4 regions of the Azonexus sp. GW821-FHT04F04 genome follow, and region 1 is predicted to be linked to each of the others. Evidence: riboswitches for the same ligand, from Rfam matches in the RefSeq annotation. Region 1 holds a riboswitch; each other region holds the start of a gene.
The links. Region 1 has a riboswitch for cobalamin ahead of cobT (nicotinate-nucleotide--dimethylbenzimidazole phosphoribosyltransferase). Riboswitches for the same ligand answer to the same signal wherever they lie in the genome.
Positions count from the first base shown of each region.

Region 2: another riboswitch for cobalamin. It lies ahead of AC07TV_RS14095 (ribonucleoside-diphosphate reductase subunit alpha); the one in region 1 lies ahead of cobT (nicotinate-nucleotide--dimethylbenzimidazole phosphoribosyltransferase).
Region 3: another riboswitch for cobalamin. It lies ahead of AC07TV_RS01370 (TonB-dependent receptor domain-containing protein); the one in region 1 lies ahead of cobT (nicotinate-nucleotide--dimethylbenzimidazole phosphoribosyltransferase).
Region 4: another riboswitch for cobalamin. It lies ahead of AC07TV_RS21035 (ribonucleoside-diphosphate reductase subunit alpha); the one in region 1 lies ahead of cobT (nicotinate-nucleotide--dimethylbenzimidazole phosphoribosyltransferase).

Region 1 is NZ_JBWKSX010000008.1:125,169-129,350, reverse strand. It holds gene AC07TV_RS15890 (adenosylcobinamide-GDP ribazoletransferase) at 93-848, opposite strand; gene cobT (nicotinate-nucleotide--dimethylbenzimidazole phosphoribosyltransferase) at 845-1,897, opposite strand; cobalamin riboswitch at 1,978-2,155, opposite strand; gene cobU (bifunctional adenosylcobinamide kinase/adenosylcobinamide-phosphate guanylyltransferase) at 2,184-2,750, shown strand; gene AC07TV_RS15875 (Pvc16 family protein) at 2,805-3,230, shown strand; gene AC07TV_RS15870 (cobyric acid synthase) at 3,206-4,182, opposite strand, start outside.
Region 2 is NZ_JBWKSX010000007.1:20,053-24,234, forward strand. It holds gene AC07TV_RS14085 (CreA family protein) at 1-379, opposite strand, end outside; gene AC07TV_RS14090 (3'-5' exonuclease family protein) at 391-1,767, opposite strand; cobalamin riboswitch at 1,896-2,097, shown strand; gene AC07TV_RS14095 (ribonucleoside-diphosphate reductase subunit alpha) at 2,259-4,182, shown strand, end outside.
Region 3 is NZ_JBWKSX010000001.1:282,301-286,482, forward strand. It holds gene AC07TV_RS01365 (FecCD family ABC transporter permease) at 1-203, opposite strand, end outside; gene AC07TV_RS01370 (TonB-dependent receptor domain-containing protein) at 210-2,030, opposite strand; cobalamin riboswitch at 2,139-2,345, opposite strand; gene AC07TV_RS01375 (hypothetical protein) at 2,461-2,658, shown strand; gene AC07TV_RS01380 (cell division protein ZapA) at 2,660-2,995, shown strand; RNA gene ssrS (6S RNA) at 3,029-3,207, shown strand; gene AC07TV_RS01390 (EVE domain-containing protein) at 3,251-3,703, shown strand; gene AC07TV_RS01395 (sulfite exporter TauE/SafE family protein) at 3,700-4,182, shown strand, end outside.
Region 4 is NZ_JBWKSX010000016.1:6,374-10,555, forward strand. It holds gene AC07TV_RS21025 (heavy metal response regulator transcription factor) at 1-27, shown strand, start outside; gene AC07TV_RS21030 (heavy metal sensor histidine kinase) at 24-1,439, shown strand; cobalamin riboswitch at 1,676-1,877, shown strand; gene AC07TV_RS21035 (ribonucleoside-diphosphate reductase subunit alpha) at 2,050-4,182, shown strand, end outside.

The DNA of each region.
Region 1 (4,182 bases):
CAAATCAGCCGATGGACAGCCACCGGCTGCCTTTCAATTTTGGGCAATTTTTCTGGTTGACCTTGGGAATGCCACATTTCCCTGTAGCGGCGCTAAAAAAACGCAGCCAAGCCGAGGTAGAAAGCGATTTCGGCCAGTTGCTGCACGGCCCCCAGGCAGTCGCCTGTATAGCCGCCAAGCCAGCGGCGACATTTGGCGACGAGCCAGAGGGTGGCCAATGCGGCCAGGGCGATGGCGGTCATCGCCGGCTCAGGCACAAGGAGCAGTAACGGCAGGCCGGCGAAAACCAGCGCAAAGAGGAGCGGGCCAAGGCCAAGCCGGGCGGCGACCGGGCGGGCCTTGCTGGTCTCGTCGTCACGGGCGTAATCCATGGTTGCCATCAGGCTGATAGCGCAGAAGCGGGAAACCGCGTGGCCGGCGATGAGCGCCGCCACCACCTGCCCGGCCGGCAGCGTCGACAGCAAGGCGAACTTGCCGAGCAGAGCGAGAACGATGGCGATCACGCCATAGCTGCCGACCCGCGAATCCTTCATGATCGCCAGGATTTTCGCCTTGTCCCAGCCACCGCCGAGGCCGTCAGCAGTGTCGCCCAACCCGTCCTCGTGGAAGGCGCCAGTCAGGGCGATGGTGGCGATCATGCTAAGCACGACGGCCACCGGCTGCACCCAGACTTGGCCGGCCAGCCAAAAAACCAGCGCTCCGACGCCGCCAACGAGCAAGCCGATGGCCGGCAAATAGCGCGCCGCCCGGGCCAGCCCGTCAGGCGAATAGCCGACCCAGCCGGGCACCGGCAGCCGGGTGAAGTAGCCGAGAGCGGCGAAGAAGGTAGCCAGCTCGCGGCGGATCATGCTTTGTCAGATACGCCAGCTGACTCAAAACTGGCCATCTCATTGAGGAAATTGACCGAGGCCTGAACGAGCGGGAAGGCCAGCGCGGCACCGGTCCCTTCGCCGAGGCGTAGGCCGAGGTCGAGCAAGGGTTCGGCACCGAGCGCCGCCAACTGGGCGGCGTGGCCGGCTTCGGCCGAGCGGTGGCAGAACACGCTGTATTCGGCCAGCGCCGGGACCAGCCGGGTGGCGGTCAGGGCCGCCGAGCCCACGATGAAGCCATCGATGAGCAAGGTCATCTTCGCTTCGGCAGCGCCGAGCATGGCGCCGACCATCATGGCGATTTCGAAGCCGCCGAATTCGGCCAGCACGGCCAGCGGCTCGTTGCTGCCGCCGACGGCGCGATAGCGGTTGAGCGCCTTTTCGAGCAGCGCCTGTTTGCGCGCCAGCCCGGCATCATCGAGCCCGGTACCGCGACCGATGCAGTCGGCGAGCGGCAGGCCGGTCAGGCAGTGGGTGATCAGCGAGGCGGCGGCGGTATTGCCGATACCCATTTCGCCGAAGCCGACGACATTGCAGCCATTGGCCGACAGATTGCGGCTGATTTCGGCACCTCGGGCGATGGCCTGGGCGCATTGCTCGGCGGTCATCGCCGGCTCTTCAATGTAATTGGCCGTGCCGGCGGCGATCTTGGCGTCGATCAGCCCCGCACGTTTGCCGAAATCGTGCGCCACGCCGGCGTCGATGATGGCCAGATGCAGGCCGTTCTGGCGGGCGAAAACGTTGATCGCGGCGCCGCCAGCCAGGAAGTTTTCGACCATCTGCCAGGTCACATCCTGCGGGTAGGCCGAGACACCAGCACTGGCCGCGCCGTGGTCACCGGCGAAAACCAGCAGGTGCGGCTGACCGAACTCCGGATCGAGCCTTTGCTGGATCAGGCCGATCTGGATGGCCGTGCGTTCGAGCAGACCGAGCGCGCCGAGCGGCTTGGTCTTGCGGTCAACGCGATTTTTGAGCGAATTTTCGATTCCCCGGTCCGGGGCGGTGATCTTGAAGTCCAACGAATGCATCCGATTCTCCAAAAGAAAGAGGGCCTCGCGACGACGTCTGGCGAATTCGCCAAAACGCTGCCGCGAAACCCTGTCCACAGGCTTCCCAAGAGGATTCGACACGTCTTCTGGCTTTCGGATCAGCCGGAGCGCTGCGCCTTCCCGGTTTTCACCAGTGGCCTGTTGCAGCATCCGTCCCCGATTACAGCGGCGGGCCCGCCCCGGAATTGAGAATTAACTCGCACCGGGTTCCGTTTCGTCGAATCGGGGTGGATTATACCGGCCGGTTCGCCGACAATGCATGCCCATGAAAGAACTGATCCTCGGTGGCGCACGCTCGGGCAAGAGCCTCTTGGCTGAACAACGCGCCCGCGAATCGGCCGAAAAACGCGGCCTGAAAGTCGTCTACCTCGCCACCGCCCAGGCCCTCGACGGCGAAATGGCCCGCCGCGTCGCCCACCACCGCGAACGCCGGCCGGCCGAGTGGGGCTGTACTGAAGAAACCCTGTACCTCGCCACCCGCCTGCGCGAACTGGCGGCCCCGGACACCTGCTTGCTGGTCGATTGCCTGACCCTGTGGCTATCCAACCTGCTCTTCGCCGGCAAAGCCGCGACGCAGGCCGAAGCCGGCGAGGCGATCGACTGCCCGCTGTTCCGCGAAGAAACCGCCGCGCTGATCGACCTGCTGCCGCAATTGCCCGGTCACATCATCCTCGTCTCCAACGAAGTCGGCTGGGGCATCGTCCCCATGCACCCCGTCTCGCGGTTGTTCGCCGACGAACAGGGTCGCCTCAACCAGCGCGTAGCGGCTGTTTGCGATCAGGTCACGCTGGTCGCCGCCGGATTGCCGCTGAGCCTCAAACAGCCCGGCTAACCACGCTGCGCTGTGCTAGCCTGACCAGCCACCCGGCACGTTCAGGAGAACGCCATGCCCCTTTTCACCCGCCTCACCGCCTTGCGCGAAGTCATCGCCAAACACGCCACCCTGCCCGTCCGCATCAGCCGGCCGGATGACACCGCGGGCCTTTACATCTGGCCCTGGCGCATCGAAGAAGATACCCGCGTGCGCAGCACACCGTTGCCGCGCACGCCCGACAACGATCCGCTGAGCGGCGCCCCGGCCCCGGCCATTCATTTTCTCGTGCTGGCCAGCACCAATCTGGATGGCGAGACGATCAGCGCCCTCGAGTCCGCCCGCCGGTCGCTGCTCGAAACCCCGGTTTTCGAGGTTGGCAACGGTCGGGTCAGCGTCATGCCGGCCACCCTGAGCACCAGCGAACTGACCGACCTGTTCACCGCCGCCGCTATCCCGCTACGGCTTTGCCTGGCTTATACGCTGCGTTCGACGGGCTGAGATTCAAAGCCGCCCGGAAGCAGATCGGCCATTTTTTTCCAATCCAGCGCGGCCTCGACCGAGTCGGCCAGACGTTCAAGATCGGCCTCGCGCCGGGCGGCGAAATCGACCTGCTCGGTTTCCTGCATGCCGGCCCAGGCGAGCAAGGCGGTCAGCGCTTCCGGGTGATCGAAAACGCCGTGACAATAGGTTGCGAAGACCTGGTTGTCGGGGGAAATGGCACCGTCGGGCACGCCATCCGCCAGCTGAACGGCGCTTTGCGCCAAGCCGGTGCCGCGCGTCACGCCGAGGTGAATCTCGTAGCCTGTCATCGCTGGCTGGCCGGGAAGCGACAAGTGACCACTCACATTTCGTAGCTGCTTCTCGGCTTCGAGCGTCGTTTCCACATCCAGCACGCCCAGCCCCGGCGTGCTGCCCGGCTGGCCTTCCAGCCCCTGCGGATCGTGGATCAATTGGCCCAGCATCTGGTAGCCGCCGCATAGGCCGACCACCTTGCCGCCATAACGCAGATGCTTGTGAATGGCCGCCGCCCAGCCCTTTTCGCGCAGCCAGTCGATATCGGCACGGACAGCCTTGGAACCGGGCAGAACGATCAGGTCGGCCGCCGGCGCCGTTTCGCCCGGGCCGATCCAGCGGAAATCGACTTCCGGGTGCAGGCGTAATGGGTCAAGGTCGTTGTGGTTGGAAACACGCGGGTAAGCCGGCGCGATGACTTTCAATTTTGGCGTTTTTTCCCGGTCGACCGTGGCAGTCGCGATGGCGTCCTCGGCATCGAGCATCAGGCCGTGCAAATAAGGCAAAACACCGAGAACCGGCTTGCCGGTCCGCTCTTCCAGCCAGGTCAGGCCCGATTCAAGCAGCGCGATGTCGCCGCGAAAACGGTTGATGACGAAGCCCTTGACCCGCGCCTGCTCGGTCGGCGACAGCAGCTCCAGCGTGCCGACGAGATGGG
Region 2 (4,182 bases), on a different contig from region 1:
TGTAAATCAGGACGTTGCGCTTGTGGTCGAAGAAGCGATGGACATCGGTTTCCTTGAAGAAAATCGAGGTGTCGTTGCTGAACACGATTTCGTCTTCCGACAGCTTGGGGGGCAGGGTGATCGGGCCGATCTGGCGGCAGGCCAGCGAGAACTGCGACGGATCTTCGGCCAGCCCGAAGCTGCCCTTGACGCCACCGGTGCGGGCCTGGCTGACGTGGCAGGTCACACCGGGAATCTTCGGGTCGTCGTAGGCGTAAATGCAGACCCGGTGATTGGCTCCGATCAGTTTCCAGGTCGTTGTCGAGCAGCCGATTTCTTCGGCGACGGTGGGCAGGGAGAAAGCCGAGAGGGTGGCGATAACAAGGGCGGCGGTTTTCATGATGGTTCCGTTCAGGATGGTCGGCTCGATGATAACGGAATCAGCTTGCCGACGTATTTTGTGAGGATTTTGTAGATGTCGCGGTCAAAGGCCGGGCGCGGGCTGTCGAGCAGGGCGTGCAGTTCTTCGTCCGAGGCGGCGCTGCCGAGGTAGCGCCAGCCTTCGATCAGGTGGATTTGGTCGCCCTCGCGAAACAGCCCCGGGCCGGCGAAGGGCCAGGCGACGAGCTTGAGGCCGACGAGCGCCGAGATCAGACGAACTGTATGTTTGGCGTAGGGTTCGGCGCCAATGCAGGCCCCCTTGCAACGGCGGATCTGGTGGCCGAAGCACGGTTTGCCGGGTTTTACTTTTTCCAGCCCGAGCAGCACATCGCACAGATTGTGCGACTGGGCCAGTGCTTGCAGCACCTTGTTGGCTTCTTTTGTGGTCTTGAACAGGCCGTAGCAGGCACTGGTCAGGCCGGCATCGATATCGGCCAGGGCCATGAGTTGCGGGCGCAGCCAGCCTTCGCCCTCGTCGACCAGCGTCCATGTGCAGGCCTCGTCGTTCTTGCGCAATTGGCGGTTGTGACTTGGCTGCAATTGCTTGACCAGCGCCGATTCCTTGAGCAGCGCGCCAATTTCACCAGCCGTTTCGACCCAGTCGATGCGCTTGACCTGCTGGGCGAGTTCCATTTCCTTGGCAGCGCTGTGGTCGCCAGCAAAATGCGAGAGCACGCGCTGGCGGATGTCCTTGGCCTTGCCGACATAGAGCGGCAGATTGTTTTCACCGTAAAACAGATAAACGCCGGGGCCTTCGGGCAATTCATCGATGATCCCGGCGTCGAGATGCGGTGGCAGGCTGGGGTGGGCGTTCTGCGCCTTGAGCGCGGCTTCGATGTCGTGAATGCTGCGGTCGACGTGGATTTTTTGCCAAAACTGGTGGATCAGTTGCGCGTCGGCCAGCGCCCGGTGCCGGGCCTCGGCCTGCAGGTCATGACGCTCGATCAGGCTGTCGAGATTGTGCCGCTTGTGCTCGGGAAACAAGGTGCGCGACAGCTTGACGGTGCACAACACCGAGGCGCGAAACGTGATGCCGAGGCGCTTGAACTCGTTCTTGAGAAAGCCATAGTCGAAACGCGCGTTGTGGGCAATGAACAGCCGGCCTTCGAGGCGCTTCATGGTTTCGGCGGCGACAGCCTCGAACGGCGGCGCATCGGCCACCATGTCGTTGCTGATACCGGTCAGTTGCTCGATGAAAGGCGGAATCCGCATGCCGGGATTGACCAGCTGCTGCCATTCGCGCACGGAACCGTCGGCATCGACTTCGACAATACCGATTTCGGTGATGCGGTCATGGGTGGCGGTGGCGCCGGTGGTTTCGAGGTCTACGAAGGCTAGGGGTCGCATGGACGGATTTTCTCACGGACGGCATCCTCTGGCGTCTGTTCCGGTAAAAAACACTACCGGTAGTGTCTGGTGTGAGTACTGAGGCCTTATTTAGTGTTCCGGTGTTGACCATGGCATGCGTCGTCGTTAGACTCGGCGCTGTTGATGGTTCCCTTTCAGGGGATTAAAACGGGAATCCGGTGCCAGGCCGCAAGGTCTGAATTCCGGGGCTGCCCCCGCAACTGTAATCGGCGAGCGTTTCGCCAACACATGCCACTGGATGCGTCCGGGAAGGCGGGTGAAACGCAATGAACCGAGAGCCAGGAGACCTGCCACGACAAATTTCTTTCATGTTTTTGGGGCGGGGTGTCCCTGACGAGAGGTTTTTTGCGTGGTCCATTGCTGTTTGTCCGTCGTGTCCAGTCGTTGCCGGGTTTGTCTCCGCAGCGCTGGTCCGCGTGCGCCGGCCGGTTACGCACTCGGTTCTCCGCCCCCCGATACGGAGAATCGCCTTGCCATCCAATGTCCAGTCTCTTTCAGCCGCTAACGCCTTCGCGGTTGCTGCTCTGCAAGTCATCCGCCGCAACGGCGCGCTCGTTGCCTTCGACGCCGACAAGATCGCCGTCGCGCTGAGCAAGGCCTTTCTTGCTGTCGAGGGCAGCCAGAGCGCGGTGTCGTCGCGTCTGCGCGAGGTCGTCGCCCGCCTGACGCAGACGGTGGTCAATTCGCTGACCCGCCGCCTGCCCGACGGCGGCACGGTGCATATCGAGGACATCCAGGATCAGGTTGAACTGGCGTTGATGCGCGCTGGCGAGCATGACGTGGCCCGCGCCTACGTGCTTTACCGCGAGCGCCGCGCCGGTGAGCGGGCGGCCAGCCATGGGGACGAGCCCGCTGTTATCGAACTCCATGTGCTCGATAACGGCGTGCGTCAGCCGCTTGATCGCGCCTTGCTGCTCAGGAATTGCGAAGCTGCCTGCTTCGGGCTTGGCGACGTGGTTTCGGGTAAAACCATCTTTGATAGCGCCCTGAAAAATCTCTACGACGGGGTGCCGCTGGCCGACGTTTACCAGGCGCTGATCCTTGCCGCGCGCACCCTGATCGAGCGCGAGCCAGCCTACAACCAGGTCACCGCCCGCCTGTTGCTGGCCAGCCTGGGGCGCGAAGTGCTCGGCCGGCCGGTGAAGCTGGATGAGCTTGCCACGGTCAACCCGGAATATTTGCCAAATTTCATCAAGCAGGGCATCGCCGCGGAGTTGCTCGACCCGCGCCTCGCCAGCTTCGACCTGCTGCGTCTGGCCGCCGCGCTCAAGCCGGAACGCGACCTGCAGTTTGGCTACCTTGGGCTACAGACGCTGTATGACCGCTATTTCCTGCACATCGAAGGACGCCGCATCGAACTGCCGCAGATTTTCTTCATGCGCGTCGCGATGGGCCTGGCGCTCAACGAAATCGACCGCGAAGCCCGCGCCATCGAGTTCTACGACCTGATTTCCAGCTTCGATTTCATGTGCTCGACGCCGACGCTGTTCAACAGCGGCACGCTGCATTCGCAGCTGTCGTCGTGCTACCTGACCACCGTCGCCGACGATCTCGACGGCATCTACCAGAGCATCAAGGAAAACGCGCTGTTGCAGAAATACGCCGGCGGCCTCGGCAACGACTGGACGCCGGTGCGCTCTCTGGGCAGCCGGATCAAGGGCACCAACGGCCAGAGTCAGGGCGTTATTCCTTTCCTGAAAGTGGTCAATGACACGGCGGTCGCCGTGAACCAGGGCGGCAAGCGCAAAGGCGCCGTCTGCGCCTATCTCGAAACCTGGCACCTCGACATCGAGGAATTCCTCGACTTGCGCAAGAACACCGGCGACGAGCGCCGCCGTACGCACGACATGAACACGGCCAACTGGATTCCCGACCTGTTCATGAAACGGGTGATGGACAACGCCGAATGGACGTTGTTTTCACCGGTCGATGTACCCGATCTTCACGAAAAATTCGGCGCCGAGTTCGAGGTGGCCTACGTCGGCTACGAGGTGCAGGCCGCCGCCGGCCGGCTCAAGCTGCACAAGAAAATCCCCGCCGTCCAGCTGTGGCGCAAGATGCTGACCATGCTGTTCGAAACCGGCCATCCGTGGATCACTTTCAAGGATGCCTGCAACCTGCGCTCGCCGCAGCAGCACTGCGGCGTCGTGCATTCGAGCAACCTGTGCACCGAGATCACGCTCAATACCTCGGACGAGGAAACCGCCGTCTGCAACCTTGGCTCCGTCAATCTGCTGGCGCATCTGAAGGACGGCGCCTTGGATCAGGCCAAGCTGGCCCGCACCGTGAGCACCGCTTTGCGCATGCTCGACAACGTCGTCGACATCAACTTTTACGCCACGCCCAAGGCGCGCAACGCCAACCTGCGGCATCGGCCGGTCGGCCTCGGCATCA
Region 3 (4,182 bases), on a different contig from region 1:
CCGCAGGCAAAGCCGGCCAAGGCGCGCGGCAGGCGAAGCTGCAGCACGACATCGCCGGCCCCGCCTTCACTGCCCAGCAGCGCAGCCAGCACTTCACCGTAGGAAACCTTGAAACTACCCACTGTCAACGCCAGCCCGATACTCGCCACGGCCAGAAGGCCGAGGCTGGCGAGAATCAGGAAGGCGCGGTGACGGGTGGGCATGAATTGTTACTTCGGACTGTAGCGGATACCGACGAAGGCGTTCATGCCCGGCGTGGCATAGGTGTCGGCCAACACGTACTCTCGGTCGAACAGATTGTTGACCCGGGCGAAAACCGACCAGTCCTTGGCAAATCGATAGGCTCCATAGAGGTTGGTGAGCGAATAACCGCCCAACTTCTTGGCCGGCTGGCCGAAAGGATAATCCATGCGGTCGTCGCTGACCTGTTCCTCGACGCGCCATTCCCAGGCGCCATGCGTTTTGCCGATGGCTGCGGCGACGCGATTCTGCGCGCGGCGGGCCAGACGAAGATCGGTGTCCAGATCCTTGGCGTCCAGATAGTCGTAACTGGCCTGAACGTTGAGGCCGGCAAGCACGCCCTCGTAGGCCAGGGTGATGCCTTCCAGTCGCGCGCTGCCGACGTTGCTCGGCGTATTGGTCCACACGATCAGGTTTTCGACGCGATTCAGATACCAGGTCAGCGAAACGTGCTGTGTACCGGTTTCGAAATGCAAGGCCGCTTCGCGGTTGCGGGCATTTTCCGGCACAAGGTTGGGGTTGCCGTGATAGCCAAAACTCAGGGGGTAGTAGAGGTCGTTGAAGGTCGGTGCCTTGAAGGCGGTGCCGTAACCCACGTTGGCACGCCAGTTGCGCGAGAAGCGATAGCCGTAGGCCAGCGAGCCGGTCGTCTTTTCGCCGAACTGCGAATTGTCGTCGCGGCGCAGGTTGGCCTGCAGGCGGTGCGCTTCGTAGCCAAACGTCCAGCCACCGAGCAGGGAATTGTTGGTTCGTTCGCGGACGGCGTAGGCGGCCGTGGTGTCGACCTCCTGTTCCAGGCGCTCGGCGGCGAGCAGGAAATTGCCAAACCGGGTGCGCAGATCGTTTTGCCAGGAATATTGGCGCTGATCAGTCCGGAAATTGCTGTTTCGCAACCCGTTCTTGATGTCATCGGAATCATCGGCGCTCGTCCCGACAGTGACCGTGCTGGTCCAGTTTTCAGTCAGCGCGTTTTTTATGAACGCATTCATGCTGCTCACGCTGTTCCGGTTACGCCAGTCGACCGTTGCGCCGCTGCCGTCGTACTTGCTTTCCCCGTCGCTGTAAAAGAAATTGATGCCGGCTTCATGGCCCTTGGCAAAGCTGTAGGCCAGCCGGCCGCTCAGGCTGTTCATCCAGAAACCGTCGCGATCCTTGTTGGCTGTGGCGGTCCACGGCTTGCTGTTGAAACCGGCAGTCGAATGGGTGGCCGCATTCAGTGCGTAACGCCAGCCGTTCTGCGCGCCAGAAAATCCACCGGAGGCCGAGGCGGTATCGTAAGAGCCAGCGCCCACTTCGCCATAAAAGCGGAGAGGTCCGTCACTTTGGCGAGTGAATACCTGAATGACCCCGCCGATGGCATCGCTGCCATAGAGCGATGAGGCCGGGCCGCGGACGATTTCGATACGCTCGATCTGGCTAGCTGGGATGCGATTCCATGAAGCGCTGCCCGAAGTGGCCGATCCCATGCGCATGCCATCCACCAGCAGCAACACATGGGCGCCGCTTGTGCCGCGCATGTACAGCGATGAGCTGGCACCGAAGCTGCCGTTGACCGAAAATTCGATGCCCGGTTGCCGCGACAGAATTTCTTCGAGGCTCGATTGGCCGGCCGCATCAATGGTTTCGCGTTCGATCACGGAAACATCCGACAACTGTTCCGCGACGCGCATTTCCTGACGCGTTGCAGTGATCAGAATGGGGTCAAGTGCGGCGAGCTGGTCGACGGCGAAAGCCGCAGGGGCAAAAGACAAGGCCAGCAGCGCGGCCATTGGTTTCAAACGTGGATACATGGTTTTCCTTTTCCCGGCGGGCGTCCCCGCATGCCGGAAGAGCATTGAAAAGGAAGTGCGAGGGGAGAAGGGCTGGTTGCGTTAACCCGCACCACACCCCCGTGGCACTTCCGCTTTTTGTCTCAGGCCGGTATCCGGGCTCACAAGTCTTGACGTATCGCCTTCCCAGGTTGGCACCCAGTGGCATGTTGATACGCCCGCACTTGCTTACCGTTGCGGGGGCAGCAGCGGATTTGTCTCGTTGGAGACGCACCGCTTTCCCGTTTAACTGCGTTTGGAGAAACCTTACGCAGCACCTGACACGGCGCGCATTCTACATTCATTCGTGCTGCAGCGCATCAGGCGGCATGCTGGTGTTTGCTATAAACCACTTTTAGAATAATGGCTTAGTCCTTGACCACGCGGCGTTTTTCCCTCTATAGTTCGTCGCATGAATGTGGAACTCGAAACGCTAGAAGCCAAAATCGAACAGGTTGTCGCACTGGTTCATCAGTTGCGCGCCGAGAATGAGGTTTTGAAGAACCAGATGACCGCGGCCGAGGCTGAACGGCTGCATCTGCGGCAGACGATGACGGTCGCCCGCGAGCGACTTGAAGGTCTGATGGACAAGATTCCCGAGGATGTCTGAGATGAGTGGCGAGCCGAATTTCCTCGACGTCAAGATCATGGGTCGCGAATACCGCGTCGCCTGCACGCCAGAAGAGCGTGATGCCCTGCTCTCGGCGGTTGATCTGGTCGACAACAAAATGCGTGACATCGCGCAGCGCACCAAGAACACCATCGCCGAACGCGTCGCCGTCATGGCTGCCCTGAACATTGCCCACGAGCACCTTTCCGGGGCTGCCGGCGGGGCTGGAAAAGAGTTCTCGGAAGCAGTTGATACTTCCGAAACGAAGCGTAGAATCGGTGACATGGGAGCACGACTTGATGCCGTGCTTGCGCCCCAGCAGCAACTGGACCTGTAGTCGGTTCTGCTGACCCCGGCGCCGCCCGCCGAGCGTCCCCTGCGGTGTTTGTTAAGGCCATACATTCCTTGAACCAATGCTAATTGGCATCGGTTGCGGACCATCAATCCGCTGTTGTGCGCGCTCCCAGTGAGCGTGCCTGATGCGGAAGGAATGCGACCACTCTGGACCCAGGTTCAGGATGCCGGCCTGACGGCACTTGCGGGGGCCTTTTTTTTGCCCTCGAAATTACCTGAACGCATGCAATATTGGCTGATGAAATCGGAGCCGGACGAGGTTTCCATCGACGACCTCGCTGGCGCGCCGGGACAGGCGTTTCCGTGGTTCGGTGTACGCAACTATCAGGCGCGAAATTTCATGCGCGATGCGATGCAGGTCGGTGACCTTGCCTTCTTTTACCACTCCAGTTGCGCCGAACCGGGCATTGCCGGCATTTGCGAAGTATGTTCCGAGCCTTATCCGGACGAGACGCAGTTTGCTACGGTCAACCGGTATTTTGACCCAAAATCGAAACCGGAAAATCCGCGCTGGTGGCTGCGCGATGTCCGGTTCGTCAGCAAGTCGCACCTGATTCCGCTGGCCAAACTGCGCGGTTATCCGGAGCTTGCCAACATGCGCCTCCTTGCCCGCGGCAACCGCCTGTCGATCATGCCGGTCACGCCCGACGAGTGGGCATTCATCAACCGTCTCATGGCAGATAACTCATGACAATCTGGTGGCTGGCCTATCCCCTGCTGGGAATCTTCGGCGGCTTCGTTGCCGGTCTGTTCGGCGTTGGCGGCGGGCTGACCCTCGTCCCGTTCATGTACATGCTGTTCGTCGCCCAGAACTTCCCGCCGGAGCATGTCATGCATCTGGCGCTCGGTACCTCGATGGCGACCATCGTTTTCACGTCCATTTCCAGCATGCGCGCCCACCATGCGCATGGCGCGGTGCGTTGGGATGTTGTCCGCAATCTGGCGCCGGGTCTGGTGCTTGGGACTTTTGCTGGCTCGCTGGTCGCTGGTCAGGTGCCGACCGGGCCGATGACGGTGATTTTTGTCGTCATCGTTTATTACGCCTCGATCCAGATGATCCTCGATTTCAAGCCGCAAGCCCACCGGCAACTGCCCGGACCGGCCGGATTGTTTGCTGTCGGGGGCGCTATTGGGGGCGTGTCGAGTCTGGTTGCTGCGGGGGGCGGTTTT
Region 4 (4,182 bases), on a different contig from region 1:
GGCTACGTTTTGGAGATTACCGATTGAGTCAAACACAGAGTCGATCACTGACGCTTCACCTAACCTTGTGGTTTGCATTGGCGTCGGTATTCGTGCTGTTCCTGCTTGGGTTGCTGATCGGGCGCTCGGTGGAACAACACTTCGAAGAGCAGGACATCGAGGTGCTGGCCGGCAAAATGGAGTTGGCCAAGCATGTTCTTGAGAAAGCGCTGGCCACGCCAAGTGGCGAGACGCTGGCAAAACAGTTGGATGAGGCTTTGACTGGGCATCACGGTTTGGTCATTGCCGTAGTCGGACCTAATCGGCAACGCTTGGATGCCCATGTAGGGCTTGTTCTGCCCACTGAATTGCTCAGCGATCGACTGGCGACCGGTAGTGGACGCCCGATCAAATGGGTCGCCGACGATGGTCTCCCATGGCGGGGCATTTCGGCCACTTTGACGTCCGGAGGCCAGGCCGGATCCTCGTATACCGTCGTGGTGGCCACCGAAATATCGCATCACGAACATTTCATGGGCGCTTTCCGGCAAACCCTGTGGGTGTTCATGCTGCTGGCCACGCTGGCCATGGGCCTGCTCGGATGGTTTGTCGTCCGGCGCGGACTGGCACCGCTGCAGACGATCAAGCGTCAAGCTGCCGCGATCACCGCCAACCGGTTGCACACCCGTCTGCCAGTCGAGGCTATTCCCCTTGAACTGGGCGACTTGGCGAGCACCCTGAACGACATGCTGTCGCGGCTGGAAGAGTCCTTTCAGCGCCTGTCGGACTTCTCGTCAGACCTTGCCCATGAACTGAGAACGCCGGTCAGCAACTTGCTGACCCAAACCCAGGTCACGCTGTCGCGCGCCAGATCGGCCGACGAATATCGGGACATTCTGGCGTCCAACGCCGAAGAGTTCGAGCGCTTGTCGCGGACGATCGCCGACATGCTTTTCCTGGCCAAGGCCGAGAACAAGCAACTCATCCCGCATCAGGAGCGACTCGAACTTGCCGACGAGGTTGCGGAATTGATGGAGTTCTACGGGTTGCTGGCCGAGGAAAAGGAAATTCGCCTGTCGGTCGTTGGGCACGGCACCGTATCCGGTGACCGTCTGATGCTGCGCCGGGCAATCAGCAATCTGCTCTCCAATGCGCTGCGCTATACCCCGGTCGGTGGAACGGTAACGGTAGCAATCGAAATGCATCGCGACGAGGTGGTTCAATTGGCCGTTGAAAACACCGGGCCAAGTATTCCAGCCGAGCACTTGCCTCGCTTGTTTGATCGTTTTTACCGTGCTGATAGCTCTCGCCAGCGGACAACCGAGGGTTCTGGCTTGGGGCTGGCAATCACGCGTTCTATCTTGGCTGCACATGGCGGGGACATCACTGTAAGCTCGACGGAGGGTATGACGAAATTCACCTTGTCGTTACCTGCGGGAGTTGAAAGTCAAATTGCTTAGCGAGGTACGGAAAGATGCTGATCGCCTTTGCAAGGCCATGTTGAGAAAAAATCGGAACCAGGAAAAATCGAACACAACAGAATCAATGCCGAGCAATCAAGCCGAAGTGATACGAGCAACAAGCCTGCAAATTGACTCGCCGAAGCCCTCGAAACTCCACTACATGTAGTGGTGTTTTTGTATTCGAGTACTAAATGTAGTGGTCGCGCGCTTGACATATCCGATATGCCCCAACTAGACTTCGAGCCGTTGAAGGTTCCCCGCAAGGGGATTAAAACGGGAATCCGGTGCCAGGCCGCAAGGTCTGAATTCCGGGGCTGCCCCCGCAACTGTAATCGGCGAGCGCTTCGCCAACACATGCCACTGGATGCGTCCGGGAAGGTAGGTGGAGCGCGCTGAACCGAGAGCCAGGAGACCTGCCGCAACGAACTTTCTTTCATGGTTTTGGGGCGGGGTGTCCCTGACGAGAGGTTTATTGCGTGTCTTTCTTGCCGTTCGTTCGCCTGACCGATTCGACCACGGGTTGCTGCCCGCGGGCGCTGCGGTCGGTCGCGCCGATTGGCGGCCGGGCGCCTCGTCGATTCTCCGCCCCCCGATACGGAGAATCGCCTTGTCATCCAATGTCCTGAGCTTATCCACCGGCAGCGAAATCGCCGCCGCCGCCCTGCAAGTCATCCGCCGCAACGGCGCGGTCGTCGCCTTCGATGCCGACAAGATCGCCGTCGCGCTGACCAAGGCCTTTCTCGCCGTCGAAGGCAGCCAGAGTGCCGTCTCGTCACGGGTGCGCGACGTCGTGGCCCACCTGACGCAGGCGGTCGTCCGTTCGCTGACCCGGCGGATGCCGGATGGCGGCACGGTGCATATCGAGGACATCCAGGACCAGGTCGAACTGGCCCTGATGCGCTCCGGCGAGCACGACGTGGCGCGGGCCTACGTGCTCTACCGCGAACGGCGGGCCAGCGAGCGTTCGGTCGCCCAGCCGCTGGCCGGCGCGCCGCTGATCCACGTTCTGGATGGCGGCCAGCGCCGGCCGCTCGACCGCGCCGAACTGGCCGGCCTGTGCGCCGATGCCTGCGCCGGGCTGGGCAGTGCGGTGGATGCCGAACGGGTGCTCGACAGCGCCATCCGCAACCTTTACGACGGCGTGCCGCTGGCTGACGTGCACCAGGCGCTGATCCTCGCCGCGCGCACCCTGATCGAACGCGAGCCGGCCTACAACCAGGTGACGGCGCGCCTGCTGCTGGCCAGCCTTGGCCGCGAAGTGCTCGGCGAAGCGCGGTCGTTGAGCGAGATTGCTGCTGTCAACAGCGAATATTTGCCCAATTTCATCGCCCAGGGCATCGAAGCCGAACTGCTCGACCCGCGCCTCGCCTCCTTCGATTTGCCGCGCCTGGCTACCGCCCTGAAGCCCGAGCGCGACCTGCAATTCGGCTACCTCGGCCTGCAGACGCTGTACGACCGTTATTTCCTGCACATCGACGGCCGTCGCATCGAACTGCCGCAGATTTTTTTCATGCGCGTCGCGATGGGCCTGGCCTTGAACGAAATCGACCGCGAAGCCCGCGCCATCGAGTTCTACGACCTGATTTCCAGCTTCGATTTCATGTGCTCGACGCCGACGTTGTTCAACAGCGGCACGCTGCATTCGCAGCTATCGTCGTGCTACCTGACCACGGTGGCCGACGATCTCGAAGGCATCTACCAGTCGATCAAGGAAAACGCCCTGCTGCAGAAATACGCCGGTGGCCTGGGCAACGACTGGACGCCGGTGCGCTCGCTGGGCAGCCGGATCAAGGGCACCAACGGCCAGAGCCAGGGCGTCATTCCCTTTCTCAAGGTGGTTAATGACACGGCGGTCGCGGTCAACCAGGGCGGCAAGCGCAAAGGCGCGGTCTGCGCCTATCTTGAAACCTGGCACCTCGACATCGAGGAATTCCTCGACCTGCGCAAGAACACTGGCGACGAGCGGCGCCGCACCCACGACATGAATACCGCCAACTGGATTCCCGACCTGTTCATGAAGCGGGTTATCGACCACGGCGAATGGACGCTGTTCTCGCCGGTCGATGTGCCCGATCTGCATGAAAAGTTCGGCGCCGAATTCGAAGCGGCGTATGTCGCCTATGAAGCCAAGGCTGCCGCCGGGAAACTGAAGCTGCACAAGAAGCTGCCCGCCGTCCAGCTCTGGCGCAAGATGCTGACCATGCTGTTCGAGACCGGGCATCCCTGGATCACCTTCAAGGATGCCTGCAACCTGCGCTCGCCGCAGCAGCACGTCGGCGTCGTGCATTCGTCCAACCTGTGCACCGAGATCACGCTGAACACTTCGGACGAGGAAACCGCCGTCTGCAATCTCGGCTCGGTCAATCTGCTGGCCCACCTCAAGGATGGCGCCCTCGACCAGGCCAAGCTGGCGCGCACCGTGCAGACCGCCTTGCGCATGCTCGACAACGTCGTCGATATCAATTTCTACGCGACGCCCAAGGCACGCAACGCCAACCTCCGCCACCGGCCGGTCGGCCTCGGTATCATGGGTTTCGCCGATTGCCTGTACGAACTCGGCCTGCCTTACGCGTCGCCGGAAGCCGTCGAATTTGCCGACCGGACCATGGAAGCCGTCTGCTACCACGCCTACGGGGCATCGACCGAACTGGCCCGCGAGCGCGGCCGCTATTCGAGCTACCCCGGCAGCCTGTGGGCCCAGCGCATCCTGCCGCTCGATTCGATCGATTTGCTGGAAGCC